2 regions of the Ponticoccus sp. (in: a-proteobacteria) genome follow, and region 2 is predicted to be linked to the other one. Evidence: riboswitches for the same ligand, from Rfam matches in the RefSeq annotation. Region 2 holds a riboswitch; the other holds the start of a gene.
The links. A riboswitch is a leader RNA that binds a small molecule or an ion and turns the genes downstream of it on or off. The one in region 2 is predicted to bind thiamine pyrophosphate.

Region 1 (6,935 bases), on a different contig from region 2:
CCCCTGGGGTCGCTGGCCCTGCGCTTCCTGATCTCGGGGCTGATCGCCGTCGCCCTCGCAAGGGCAATGGGCCAGACATGGCGCCTGACGCGCGGCCAGTGGCGGGCGACGATCCTCTTCGGCATCTGCCAGAATGCGCTGTACCTCGGCTTCAACTTCGTCGCCATGCAATGGGTCGAGGCCTCGCTGGCGGCCATCATCGCCTCGACCATGCCGCTGGTGGTGGCGCTGGCGGGTTGGCTGGTGCTGCGCGAGCCGCTGAAGCCGGTGGCCATGGCGGGCCTTCTGGCGGGGGTCGTGGGGGTGGCGATCATCATGGGCACCCGGTTCGGCGGCGGCATGGACCCGCTGGGCGTCCTGTTCTGCACCATCGGCGTCATCGCCCTGGCGGTGGCGACGCTGTCGCTGCGGGGCGCGACCTCTGGCGGGAACTTCATGATGGTGGTGGGGCTGCAGATGCTGATCGGCTCCGCCGCGCTCTGGCCCTTTGCGCTGGCGCTCGAGGTGCCGCACCAGCCCGAGATCCTGTGGTCGGTCGAGCTGGTTCTGGCCTTCCTCTATACCACGCTGGTGCCGGGGCTGGCGGCAACCCTGGTCTGGGTGATGCTGATCGACCGCATCGGCGCGGTGCGCGCCGCGACCTTCCATTTCCTCAACCCCTTCTTCGGGGTGGCCATCGCGGCGCTGCTGCTGGGCGAGAAGCTGCACGCATGGGATGCCCTGGGCGTTGCGGTCATCGCGGCGGGCATCCTTGCGGTGCAACTGGCCAAGGTTCCCGCGACAGCGCCTAAAACTGTCGGAAACCCTTAGGCATTTGTGACCCTGCTTCGGTAGGGTTTGTTTACCTGCTCTGCGTATTTCCTGACCCTGAAGGGTCGGGCGCGTGGTCCGGCCCCGGATGATCGAGGTCGAGATGAGCAGGTTTTCCATCCGGGCGCAGGTTTTTTTTCTGGCGGGGGTATTCGTTGCGGCACTGGCTGCCACGGGCATGACATCCTGGCTGGTGAAACGCGACCTTGCCGCCAGCTATGCGCTTCAGGCGGCGACCAGCGCGGAAAACGCGCAGCTGATGGCGGTGATCCAGGATCTCAATGCAGCCGAAACCCACCTGCTGCTCTTCGCCCTGGGCGACGAGGCTGAGTGGCAGGGTTTCGAAGCAAAGCTGGCCTCGGCGCTTGGGGCGCTGGACAGCGGCGCGGCGGTCTTTGATGGCCAGTCGGATCGCGCCCGGGCCGCGCTGCGCGCGGAACTGGCCAGCCTGGCGCCGCCGCTGCGGGATCTGGAACAGCATTACGACAATGCCCACAGCGAGGCGCTCTTCGGGCAATACCAGTCGATCCGGAACGCCTTCCTGCCGGCGCTGGCCAAGACCCGCCACAAGATCACCGATCTCGGCGCCCGCCTGCGCGCGCGCGCCGAAACGGCCACGGCCCAGGCGCAGGCCAAGGGCCAGCGGGCAGACCTGATCCTCGGGGGCGTCTACATCGGCTCGATCCTTCTGGCGCTGGGGCTGGCCTATGTCGCGGGGGGGCTGCTGTCGCGTCCGGTCCGCGCTGTCGCGGAGGCCGTTTCGCGGCTGGCGGAACGGGATTTCGCCGTGGAGATCACCGGCACGCAACGGCGCGACGAGGTCGGCCAGATCGCCAGCCGGGTTGCGGCGCTGCGCGATCAGCTTGCCGCCGCCGACGCGGCAGAGGCCCGCGCGAAACGGGAAAACGGCCTGCGGGTCGATCTCTTCCAGGCCCTCGGGCTGGCCATGAGCCAGCTGAAATCCGGCGATCTTTCACACCGCATCCAGGCGGGGGACTGGGGGGACCTGGGCGAGAGCTATGCAAAGCTCTGCCATGATTTCAACGCGCTGGCAGAGGCGCTTCAGGGCCTCGTATCCTCGTTGCGCGGCAGTGCCGAGACGGTCGAGACCAGCGCCGCAGACCTGTCCGGCATGGCATCCGACATGTCGCGCCGGGCCGAGACACAGGCCGCGACGCTGGAGCAATCCGCCGCCGCGCTGGACGAGCTGTCCGAAAGCGTGCAGGCAGCGGCGGCGCGGGCGAAATCCGCGGACGAGGCGGTTTCCGACGGGCGTCGCCGCGCCGAAGAGGGGCGCGAGATCATGGAGCGGGCGACTTCGGCCATGGCCTCTATCGCGAAAAGCTCCGAGCAGATCACCCAGATCATCGACGTCATCGACGACATCGCCTTCCAGACCAACCTGCTGGCGCTCAATGCGGGGGTGGAGGCGGCGCGCGCGGGTGAATCCGGCAAGGGCTTTGCGGTCGTCGCCTCGGAAGTGCGGGGGCTGGCGCAACGGGCCGCCGCCTCCGCGACAGAGATCAAGGACCTTGTCTACGGCAGCACGCGGCAGGTTGAGGACGGCGAGGACCTTGTCAGGCAAACCGGGGAACGGTTGAGCGCCATCGTCGAAAGCGTCAGCGGCGTGTCCGAAATGGTCTCTGACATCGCCGCATCGGCGCTGTCTCAGGCCGCCGGGGTCAGGGAAATCAACGTCGGCGTGGCGGAACTGGACAAGGTCACCCAGCAGAACGCGGCGATGGTCACGCAGGCCAGCACGTCAAGCCGGCAGCTCAGCGCCGAGGCGACCCGCCTGACGGACCTGCTGGAGGCCTTCGGCGCCGGGCGCAGCCCCGCCGCCGAAACCATCCCGGCGGCCGAGCGCGGAAGGCTCTTGCATGGCAGCTGGGAAGGCGAGGAACCCGCCCCCGAGCCGATGCAGATCGAGGAGGCGACGCTGTCCGGCACGGCATGGCCCGACGCAGGGCCGCCCGATCCGCCGATGCCCCGGCGGGCGGTGGGGCAGGATGGGCCGGTCTGGGACGAGTTCTAGCGCAGCCGGTCTGTGGCCAGCGCCGCTGACGTGCTGGCCCGGTGGTGTTGAAGGCCCCGGGTTGACGCGGACACAGGCAGCCCCCCGAGGGGTTGGAAGGTGCCGAAGGGGGCAGGCGCTTTTGCCGAAGGCCCGGTGCGTCAGCCGATCACGCCGCCTGCATCGCCGACCTGACCACGGTGCAACAGCAGGTGGTCGAGGATCACGCAGGCCATCATCGCCTCTCCGACCGGGACGGCGCGGATGCCGACGCAGGGGTCGTGGCGGCCCTTGGTGACGATCTCGGTCTCTTCGCCCGCCACGGTGATGGTCTTGCGCGGGGTCAGGATCGACGAGGTCGGTTTGACGGCAAAGCGGCAGACGATTTCCTGCCCGGTCGAGATGCCGCCAAGGATGCCGCCCGCGTGGTTCGAGCTGTAGACCGGGCCATCGGGGCCCATGGCGATCTCGTCGGCGTTCTCGACGCCTGTCAGGGTGGCCGAGGCGAAGCCGTCGCCGATCTCGACCGCCTTGACGGCGTTGATCGACATCATCGCGGCGGCGATATCGGTATCCAGCTTGCCGTAGACCGGCGCACCAAGGCCTGCGGGCACGCCGCGCGCCACGACCTCGATCACGGCCCCGACCGAATTCCCGTCCTTGCGCAACTGGTCGAGATACGCGGCCCAGTCCTCGGCAGCCACGGCATCCGGCGTCCAGAAGGGGTTCTGGTCGATCTGGGCGCGGTCAAAGCGGCTGCGGTCGATGGCCTTCGGTCCCATCTGCACCATGTAGCCCTGCACCTCGATCCCCGGCGCCAGATGCGCCAGCGCCGCGCGGGCAAGCCCGCCCGCGGCGACCCGCGCCGCCGTCTCGCGCGCCGAAGAGCGCCCGCCGCCGCGATAGTCTCGCAGCCCGTATTTCTGGAAATAGGTGATGTCGGCATGGCCGGGCCGGAACTTCTGGGCGATGTCGCCATAGTCCTTGGACCGCTGGTCGGTGTTCTCGATCATCAGCTGGACCGAGGTGCCGGTGGTCCTCCCCTCGAACACGCCTGACAGGATCTTCACCGCATCGGGTTCCCGCCGCTGCGTGGTGAACTTGTTCTGCCCCGGCTTGCGCTTGTCCAGCCATTGCTGGATCTGCGCCTCGTCGATCGCCACGCCCGGCGGCACGCCGTCCACCGTTGCCCCCAGCGCGGGACCGTGGCTTTCGCCCCATGTGGTGACGCGAAACAGATGTCCGAAGGTGTTCAGGCTCATGGCGGGCTCCCCTTGATCGGGCAGGGGTTACCGCGCGTCGTGCCGCGCCTCAAGGGGTTTCCGGCTTGCCACTGTCCTGCCCCAGCCCTAGGGTGCCGCTTACCTCGGGGTGGCAGGGCGCCGGCCTCGACCCGGCGGGTCCGTTCCGCCGGTCTGGCCAAGCAAGACCTGCCTGAGATTTGCGTAAGCGCATCAACCCGTTGAACCTGAACCGGTTAACACCGGCGGAGGGAAGGTGAGCGCCGCGCGACAGCGGCCAAGCTGATCCCTCTCGCCGCAAATCTGGAGGATGCCATGAAGGCACCGATATTTGCCGCGGGACTGTTTCTTGCCACGGGCGCACTGGCGCAAGACAATGTCCTGACCGTCTATGCGGGCGACTACGTCGTGTCCGAATGGGGCCCCGGCCCGCGCATCGAGGAGCTCTTCGAGGCGCAATGCGGCTGCGACCTGCAATTCAAGCCCGGCGACCTCTTGCCCCGGCTGATGCTGGAGGGCGAGCGGACAGAGGCCGACGTGGTCTTTGGCCTGAACACCGACGTGACCAAGCAGGCCCGCGAAAGCGGCCTTTTCACGCCGCACGGGGTGGACCTTTCGGCGCTGAGCCTGCCCATTGATTGGACCGACGACGTCTTCCTGCCGTTCAACTACGGCCACACGGCTTTTGTCTACAACGCTGAGCTGACCCAGCCGCCCGCCTCTTTCGACGCGCTTCTGAACGCGCCCGACGATCTGCGGCTGGTGATCCAGGACCCGCGCACCTCGATCTCCGGCCTTGCGCTGGTGCTCTGGGTGCAGTCGGTCTACGGCGACGGGGCGCAGGCCGCGTGGGAGAAGCTGGCACCGAAGATCGTCACGGTGACAAAGGGCTGGTCGGAAAGCTACGGTCTGTTCACCGACGGCGAGGCGGACATGGTGCTGTCCTACACGACGTCGCCCGCCTACCACATCATCGCCGAGGAGGACACTACCAAGAAGGCGGCGATCTTCCCCGAGGGCCACTACTTCATGGTCGAGCTGGCCGCCAAGGTTGCAGGCACCGACCAGCCCGAACTGGCGCAGCAGTTCATGGACTTCATCTTGTCCGAGGACTTCCAGTCGATGATCGCGACCGGCAACTGGTCGATCCCCGCGGCCCTGCCAAGGGACAAGTGGCCCGAGGGTTTCCAGCAGCTCGACCTGCCGGAAAAGGTGCTGTTCTACTCCGAGGACGAGGCGGCGGACCTGCGGGACGAGGCCATCGAGGCATGGCGCGCCGGTCTTTCGCAGTAGTCGCGGGCGCGGCCCTTGCGGCGCTGACGCTGGGGCCGATCGCGCTGGTGCTCTGGCGCGCCGGGGGGCTGGGCGCGCTTGGCCCCGGCGACTGGCTGGCGTTGCGCTTCACGCTGGTGCAGGCGGTGCTCTCCGCCGGGCTCTCTGTCGCGCTGGCGGTGCCGGTGGCCAAGGCCTTTGCCCGCCAGCGTTTTCCGGGGCGCGGGCTGCTGGTGGCGCTGATGGGCGCGCCCTTCATCCTGCCGGTGATCGTCGCGGTCATGGGGCTGATCGCGGTCTTCGGGCGCAACGGGCTGGTGAACGGCGTGCTTTCGACGCTGGGCCTGCCGGTCTTCGACGTCTACGGGCTGCATGGCGTCGTTCTGGCGCATGTCTTTTTCAACCTGCCGCTGGCGACGCGCATGCTGTTGCAGGGCTGGCTGGCGATCCCGTCAGAGCGGTTCCGGCTGGCCGCCTCGCTGGGCCTTGGGCCGCGCGCGCGGGCGCGGGTGCTGGACTGGCCGATGATCCGCCGGGTCGCGCCGGGGGCCTTCGCGGTGATCTTCGTGATCTGCCTGACCTCCTTTGCCGTGGCGCTGACGCTGGGCGGGGGGCCGCGCGCCACGACGGTGGAACTGGCGATCTACCAGTCCATGCGCTTCGACTTCGACCTTGGGCGCGCGGCGGCGCTGGCATTGGTGCAACTGGCGCTGGGGCTGGGCGCGGGTGTGCTGGCGCTGAAAGCCAGCCGCGGGACGGGTTTCGGAACCGGGCTGGACCGGCCCCTGCCGCTGTCGGCGGGGGGGCTTGGCACTCGGGCGTGGGACGCGGGTTGGCTGATCCTCGCGGCGGCCTTCCTGCTGGTGCCGCTGGCCACGGTCGTGCTGCGCGGGCTGCCGGGGCTGGCCCAGCTTGGCCCCGACACATGGCGCGCGGCGGGACATTCGCTGATGCTGGCGCTGGGTTCGACCGCGCTGTGCCTGCTCTGGGCCTTGCCGCTGGCGACGCGCCGGGGCGAGTTGTGGGCGCTTTCCTCGATTGCCATCTCGCCGCTGGTGCTGGGCACGGGGCTGTTCCTGATGCTGCGGCCCTATGTCAACCCCTTCTCCATGGCGCTGCCCGTCACGGGGCTGATCAACGCGCTGATGGCGCTGCCCTTCGCCCTGCGCATCCTGACGCCAGAGGCCGAAGCGGTGGCGCGCGACTATGGCCGCCTCAGGGCCAGCCTGCGGATGACACCGCTGGCGTGGTTGCGGCTGGTCTGGATGCCGCGCCTGCGCCGCCCGCTGGGCTTTGCCGCCGGGCTGACGGCGGCGCTGGCGATGGGAGACCTTGGCGTGATCGCGCTGTTTGCGGACCCGGACCGGGCGACGCTGCCCTTGCAGGTCTACCGGCTGATGGGGTCCTACCGGATGGAGGCGGCGGCGGGTGCGGCGCTGCTGCTGCTGATGTTCAGCCTCGGGCTGTTCTGGATCTTCGACAGGGGAGGGCGCGTCGGTGCTGAGACTTGAGGACATCCGCCTGCCCATGGACCGGGGCGACCTGAGCGCGGATCTGGCGCTGGCCCCCGGCGCGCGCGTGGCCGTACTGGGGCCGTC
Region 2 (6,935 bases):
TTCCTTGTGAAGATCAACGCCAATATCGGCAACTCCGCCGTGACCTCCTCGATGGCGGAAGAGGTGGAAAAGATGGTCTGGGCCACCCGCTGGGGCGCCGATACGGTCATGGACCTGTCGACGGGCCGCAACATCCACAACATCCGCGACTGGATCATCCGCAACAGCCCGGTGCCCATCGGCACGGTGCCGCTGTACCAGGCCTTGGAGAAGGTCGGCGGCATTGCCGAGGATCTGACCTGGGAGGTCTTCCGCGACACGCTGATCGAACAGGCCGAGCAGGGGGTGGATTACTTCACCATCCACGCGGGGGTCCGCTTGCACATGATCCCGATGACGGTGAACCGGGTGACGGGCATCGTGTCGCGCGGCGGCTCGATCATGGCCAAATGGTGCCTGCACCATCACCGCGAGAGCTTCCTCTATGAACATTTCGACGAGATCTGCGAGATCGCGCGCGCCTATGACGTGTCGTTCAGCCTTGGCGACGGGCTGCGCCCCGGCTCCATCGCGGATGCCAATGACGCGGCGCAGTTTGCCGAGCTGGAGACGCTGGGCGAGCTGACGCAGATCGCTTGGGCGAAGGACTGTCAGGTGATGATCGAGGGACCGGGCCATGTGCCCATGCACAAGATCAAGGCCAATATGGACAAGCAGTTGCAGGTCTGCGGCGAGGCGCCCTTTTACACGCTTGGGCCGCTGACCACCGATATCGCGCCGGGCTACGACCATATCACCAGCGGCATTGGCGCGGCGATGATCGGCTGGTTCGGCACGGCGATGCTGTGTTACGTGACGCCCAAGGAGCACCTCGGGCTGCCCGACCGGGACGATGTGAAGGTGGGCGTCATCACCTACAAGATCGCGGCCCATGCGGCGGATCTGGCCAAGGGCCACCCGGCGGCGCAGATCCGCGACGATGCCCTGAGCCGCGCGCGGTTCGAGTTCCGCTGGGAGGATCAGTTCAACCTCTCGCTCGATCCCGAAACCGCGCGGTCCATGCATGACGAGACCCTGCCGAAAGAGGCCCACAAGGTCGCGCATTTCTGTTCCATGTGCGGGCCGAAGTTCTGCTCGATGCGGATCAGCCACGACATCCGCGCCGAGGCGCAGAAGGACGGCATGGCGCGCATGGCCGAGAAGTTCCGCGAGGGCGGCAGGCTGTATCTGCCGGTGGAGGACAAGGCCTGAGCCGGACAGCGGAGGGCCCTTGACGGTCCTCTGCGTCACGCCCTGCATCGCCAGTGCCGTGGCCGGGAACTCCGCGGCCCCTGTTCTGGGGGTCGCGGGCGCCTCGCGGTGTCGGACCCGTGCGCGGCCAGACGCCCGGGTGCTGGGGCAGGCAAAGCGCACGACCGGCATCCGGGGCAGGGCCCCGGGTGTCCCGTCTCTGGCGGGCGTGACGCGGTCAGGCGGGTGCTCTCGGGCGCGGCCGGTTGCGGGGCCGGTGCCCGCGACGGTCAGGGTTTTGGCGATCCGGACGGCATCCGCGACATCAGCGCGGCGGCCTGTTCCGCGACCTCGGCCACGTCGAGGCTGAGGGCGAGGCCGGTGTCTTGCAGCGCATCCAGATCAACCCATCGCGCGTCCAGCGCGTCGTCCGCCGCAACCGGCTCTCCGGCGGTCCAGCGGCACAGCACGGCGATCAGGATGAAGTGCCGGCGCAGGGCGCCTGTCTCGTCGCGGTCGAAGGCATCGACGGCGGTGACCACGCGCAGCGGTTCGGCGGCGACGCCGGTTTCCTCGGCCAGTTCCCGGATCGCGGCCTCGAACAGGGTTTCGCCCTGATCGATCTTTCCGCCCGGGAAGCCCCAGAGCCCCGCGTCGGGCGGGTTTGCGCGGCGCACCAGAAGCACCTGCCTGTCGCGGATGACGGCGGCGATGGTCGCCGCAATCGGGCGTGGGGCTGTCGATGGTGCGGGCAAGGCGGCCTCGTCATTCTGGGGCCGGCAAGGGCAAGAGGGCGGTGCGATCCTGTCCCTTCGCCGGCATGATCCGGATCAGGTTCAAAGGGTCACCGCGCTGCCCAACGACCCTGCGACCGAAGCGCCAGCGATATCTCAGCCCCTTGTCGGGACACCCCTGGGTGGCCTTCAGCCTATCAGGTTGCTGCCCGAGTTCAACGCCACCCGCGCCGCCCGGGTCGGGGCGGAGGCCCGAGGGGCAGTTGCCGCAGGTCTTGCAAGGGCCGTTTGGCCAAGCGCGCCGGGGACGGCGCCCGGGATGGACGGGGGGCGGACTGCAAGCGCGCCGGTCCCGCGTTGCATGGCCCCGGCAGGGCCAGGCGGAGCGCGTCAGGGCCGCCGCGCGCCCGCTGTGGCGCCACGGCCCGACAGGATCACCGCCAGCAGGCCGATGCTGGCGATCAGAACCGTGAGGATCGTGCCGAAGCTGCGGGGATAGGCCGGAATGTCGTCCGTGTCCGGCTGCACGACCACCTGGAAGATGCTGCGGTTCAGCGCGGCTTCGCGGTTGGCGGCGATCTCGGCCTCGATCGCCTCGCGGACCGCTTCGCGCGCCAGCTCCAGTTCCAGCGCCGCGTCGTCGTATTCCGCCAGCATGGTGTTCAGGGGCGTCGCCGAGGTGCCTTCCGGTGCCACCAGCTGCTCGCGCTCTGTGCGGATCTGGGCGTCCAACTGCAGGGCCAGGGCCTCCAGATTGGCGGTCTGGCGGTTCTCGCCGACCCCGGCGATCTGCGCCTTCTGGATCTCGGTCCTTGTGCGGTAGGCCTCTTCCTCCAGCCCCCGGATGCGGGCGTAGATGTTCTCGACCCGCTGGCGCGGATCGACGTCCTGATAGCGCATTTGCAGGGTCAGAAGCCGGGCCTGTGCCTCGCGCACCTGTGCCTCTGCGCTTTCGCGCATCAGGGCGGCATCGGCGCGGCGCTGGTCGAACAGCGCCTGACCCAGCCGCGCGACCTGCGCTTCGGCGCTGGTCAGCACCGCCTCGGAGACGGCGATGGCGCGGTCCGGGTCGGGGGCGCGGACATAAAGCGTCAGCAGCCCGCTTTGCACGTCGACCGAGGTTTCCACGTAGCGGTCGAAACGCCCGTGCCGGGTGATCGACAGGGCGGGGATGTCGCGCAGGCGGCGCAGCGGGTCGACGGCGGGGCCGCTGACCTCGGTGACAAAGCCGGTCTGCGCTTCGAGATCCTGCATCAGGGCGCGGCTCTTGATGAAGGTGGCGGCGCGGAAGACGTCTTGCAGGTTGACCGGCTTCTCGCCGCCCAGAAGGCCCGCCTGCACGCTGTTGCCCGCGTCGCCCGGGCGGGTGATGGCGATGACCGAGCGCGCCTCGTAAAGCGGTGTGGCGATGACGCCAAGATAGAGCCCGGTCAGCAGGACCGGCAGCAGGGCAAGCGCGCCGAGAAGACGGAACCGGGGGCCGCGTGGCTCTGGCGGGAGGGTCCGGGCCGTCCCGGCCCGGGCGGCATCGAGGAAGGCCTGCGCCTCGGGTGCTGCCGGGGCGGGGGCGGTCCTTGCGCCCGGTGCATTCACGGAGTCGGCGCTTGCGGCAGGTGCCTTGGCGGCTGAGGCTTCGGGCGCGGCGGGCGCGGCGGGCGCGGCGGGCGCGGTGTTCCGCTCCGCTTTGGTCGCGTCGGGCGCCGGGGCCTGCGCCGTCTCTTCCGGCCCGGCGGGCGCATTGTCCGTTGCGCTGTCCGGGGGGGCGGCGCGTTCGGCCTCTGGCGCCCCGGCGTCCTGCGGTGCGGGTGCCGGGCGGGGGGCGTCCTCTGCCGTGGCGGAGTGGCCCAGCCGGGCGGCCTTGTCGGCGGCGGCGATGGCGGCGCGTTGTTCGCGCCATGCCGCGATGCGGTCCTCGTCGGTCTTGGCCGTTTGTGTCATGCCGCACCTCGTCCTTCTGCCAGTCGGCTGGCGGCTTCGAGTTCCAGCGCCTGCTGCGCCACGTCGAGATCGTCGCAGGGCACCAGCCGTCCCGCGATCAGCACCATGAAACGGTCGCACCAGATCTTCAGCTGGCGCGCGTTGCGCGACAGAAAGACCAGCGCGCCCTCGTCCAGCCGCTCGGCAAGGATCCGGTCGCAAAGCCTGCGGTGGTGCGGCTCTCCGACCGAGATCACCTCGTCGGCGATCCATGTCGCGGGGCCGGGCACGCAGAGCGCGCAGGCATAGGCCAGCGTCGCGCGTTGCGTCGGCGTCAGCGTCTTCATGCGCCGCCCGGCCAGACCGGCGATGCCGGTGAATTCGGTGCAGAAGCCGGTCACGTCGCGCGCGGACAGGCCGACGAGGCGGGCCAGGGTCGCGAGGTTCTCGGCGACGGTCAGTTCCGGGTGCAGGAAGCCCGCGAAGCCGATGGGCCAGCTGACGCGGCCCTGCCGCCGGACGCTGCCGCCATCGGGCCGGTCGATGCCCGAGAGGACGCGGGCCAGCGTGCTCTTGCCGCTGCCCGGCGCGGCGAGGATGCCCAGCCGGTCGCCGGGCGCAACCCGGAACGAGGCGCCCGACAGGATCACCCGGCGGTGCCGCAGGCCCGGCGTCATCAGGGTCATGTCGCGGACCTCGATCACGACATCCCCCGCAGCAGGCGGCGGTTCGTGGCGAAGCGTTCCAGCGGCAGCGAGGCAAGGTAGAATCCGGCGCCGATCAGCAGCGGATAGCGGGCATCGGCCATGGGGCTGTCGAAGCCGAGGAAATAGCCCTCGCGCAGCAGTTCGGTCACATGCAGGAAGGGGCTGTACCACATCAGGTCGCGCACCCCGGCGGGCAGTTCGGCGGCGATGTAGAAGACCCCCGACAGCCAGAAGAAGGGCCGCAGCGCCAGCGGCACGGTGCGCGCGAAGGTCTGCGACAGCTGGCCCGCGATGGCGGTGAAGCGGCCCACGCCCGCCCCCAGTGCCCAGGCCACCGCAAAGGCCCAGAGCACGCCGGGCAGCGAGGCGGGCAGGGCGGCGCCGAAGATCAGCGTCACGCCGCCGAAGATCAGCAGGGCCGAGACCGCGAGGTTGATCGCCTCCAGCAGCATGCCTGCCCAGAGGATCGTGTTGGTGTCTACGCCGGGCAGGGTGCGCATGTGGCGATGGGCGGGCAATATGCGCGATAGCGCGGTGACCGTCTGGCGAAAGGCCACGTAGGGCAGGATGCCGGTGGCCACGAAGATCTCCAGCCCCGCGTCGATGGGCGGGCGGCGGTCGAGGTAGACGAACAGCCCGACGATCAGGGCGATCCAGACCACCGGGTTGATATAGGCCCAGAGGTATCCAAGCGCGCCACCGGCAAAGCGGGTCCGCCGTTCGCGGTCGAGCAGGGCAAGGACCCGGCCCGGACCGCCCGGAGGCGCGATATGGAAGGCCTCGGCCAAACGGTCAGATCCTGTAGTATCCGCGATACCACTCGACGAATTGCCCGATGCCCTTGGCGACGGGGGTGTTCGGGCGGTAGCCGGTCAGCGCCTCCAGAAGGTCGGTGTCGGCCCATGTGGCGGGGACATCGCCCTTCTGCATCTCCATCATGTTCTTCTCGATGGTCATGCCAAGGGCCTTCTCGGTCTCGGTGATGAAATCCAAGAGCGCGACAGAGGCGCCGTTGCCGATGTTCAACGTGCGGAAGGGCGCCACCGGCGACAGGCTGTCCTTGGGGATGGGGGCGCCGCGACCCTCGACCAGCGGCGGCGGCGTGTCGACCAGCAGCCGGATCGCGTGCACGAGGTCACCGACATAGGTGAAATCGCGGTACATCTTGCCGTGGTTGTAGACATCGATGCTTTCCCCGGCGAGCGCGGCGCGCACGAACTTGAACAGCGCGAGGTCGGGCCGCCCGTAGGGGCCGTAGACCGTGAAGAAGCGGAACATGGTCGTCGGCAGCTTCCACAGGTGGGCATAGCTGTGCGCCATGGCCTCGTTGGCCTTCTTGGTGGCGGCGTAAAGCGTCAGCGGCAGGTCGGTCTTCTGGGTCTCGTCGAAGGGCATCTCGGTGTTGCCGCCGTAGACCGAAGAGGTCGAGGCCATCAGCAGGTGGTCGACCGCCCGTTCGCGCGCGCATTCCATCAGGTTGAAGGTGCCGACGAGGTTGCTGTCCACATAGGCGCGCGGGTTTTCGAGGCTGTAGCGCACGCCCGCCTGCGCGGCGAGGTGGACGATCACCTGCGGGTCGGCCTCGGCGACGGCCTTCGACAGGGTCTCCATGTCCTCCAGCATGCCGATCACGCAGCGAAAGCGCGGGTTCTCGCAAAGGATGCGGTGACGTTCCTCTTTCAGCGAGACGTCGTAGTAGTCGGTCATGCCGTCGTAGCCGACCACGTCAAAGCCCTCGTCCAGCAGGTGCCGGGCCAGATGAAAGCCGATGAATCCGGCGGTGCCGGTTACGAAAACGGTGGTCATGTCTACTGCCTGCTCGTCTTGCTGGCCGGCTTTGCGCCGGTTGTGAGGGGCTTTGCGCCCTTGTCAGCGCGGATTTTCGAAGAGTTCGGCGGTCCGGTCAAGGATTGTCTCGACCGAGAAGCGATCAATAGAGTGCGCCATGGCCAAAGCGCCATAGCGCGCCAGCCGGTCCGGGTCGTCCAGCATCTGGGCCAGACGGGTGTCGAGTTCCTCTTCGGGCAGGGTTTCCGCATCCGACAGGATGGTGCCGGTGACGCCCTGTTCCACCACCTCGTCGGTGCCGCCGGCGGGGGTGGCCAGAACCGGGGTGCCGACCAGCTGCGCCTCGATCAGCACGTTGGGCAGGCCCTCCATCGCGGCGAGGTGCATCAGCAGGTCGGCGCGGTGCATGTAGAATCCCACCTTGCTGCGGATCCCCAGCGCGAAGACGCGGTCCTGCAGGCCCAGCTCGGCGATCTTCGCCTGAGCGTCGGGAAACAGCCCGCCGGACCCCAGCATGACAAAGCGCGTGTCGTCGCGTTTGGCAAGGTAGCGGGCGGCGGCCTCGATCCAGCGCAGCGGGCGCTTGTTCTCGTCGAAGCGGAAGACCCCGACCACGGTG

Region 1: another riboswitch for thiamine pyrophosphate. It lies ahead of ACN5KJ_RS08090 (thiamine ABC transporter substrate-binding protein); the one in region 2 lies ahead of ACN5KJ_RS09985 (NUDIX hydrolase).

The regions. Positions count from the first base shown of each region.
Region 1 covers NZ_JBLXGL010000003.1:206,207-213,141, reverse strand. The annotation lists gene ACN5KJ_RS08105 (DMT family transporter) at 1-810, shown strand, start outside; gene ACN5KJ_RS08100 (methyl-accepting chemotaxis protein) at 989-2,845, shown strand; gene aroC (chorismate synthase) at 2,986-4,086, opposite strand; TPP riboswitch at 4,182-4,336, shown strand; gene ACN5KJ_RS08090 (thiamine ABC transporter substrate-binding protein) at 4,381-5,358, shown strand; gene ACN5KJ_RS08085 (thiamine/thiamine pyrophosphate ABC transporter permease ThiP) at 5,334-6,848, shown strand; gene ACN5KJ_RS08080 (ATP-binding cassette domain-containing protein) at 6,835-6,935, shown strand, end outside.
Region 2 covers NZ_JBLXGL010000004.1:93,230-100,164, forward strand. The annotation lists gene thiC (phosphomethylpyrimidine synthase ThiC) at 1-1,191, shown strand, start outside; gene ACN5KJ_RS09985 (NUDIX hydrolase) at 1,461-1,925, opposite strand; TPP riboswitch at 1,959-2,094, opposite strand; gene ACN5KJ_RS09990 (hypothetical protein) at 2,295-3,842, opposite strand; gene ACN5KJ_RS09995 (ATP-binding cassette domain-containing protein) at 3,839-4,525, opposite strand; gene ACN5KJ_RS10000 (ABC transporter permease) at 4,522-5,316, opposite strand; gene ACN5KJ_RS10005 (NAD-dependent epimerase/dehydratase family protein) at 5,321-6,334, opposite strand; gene ACN5KJ_RS10010 (glycosyltransferase) at 6,398-6,935, opposite strand, start outside.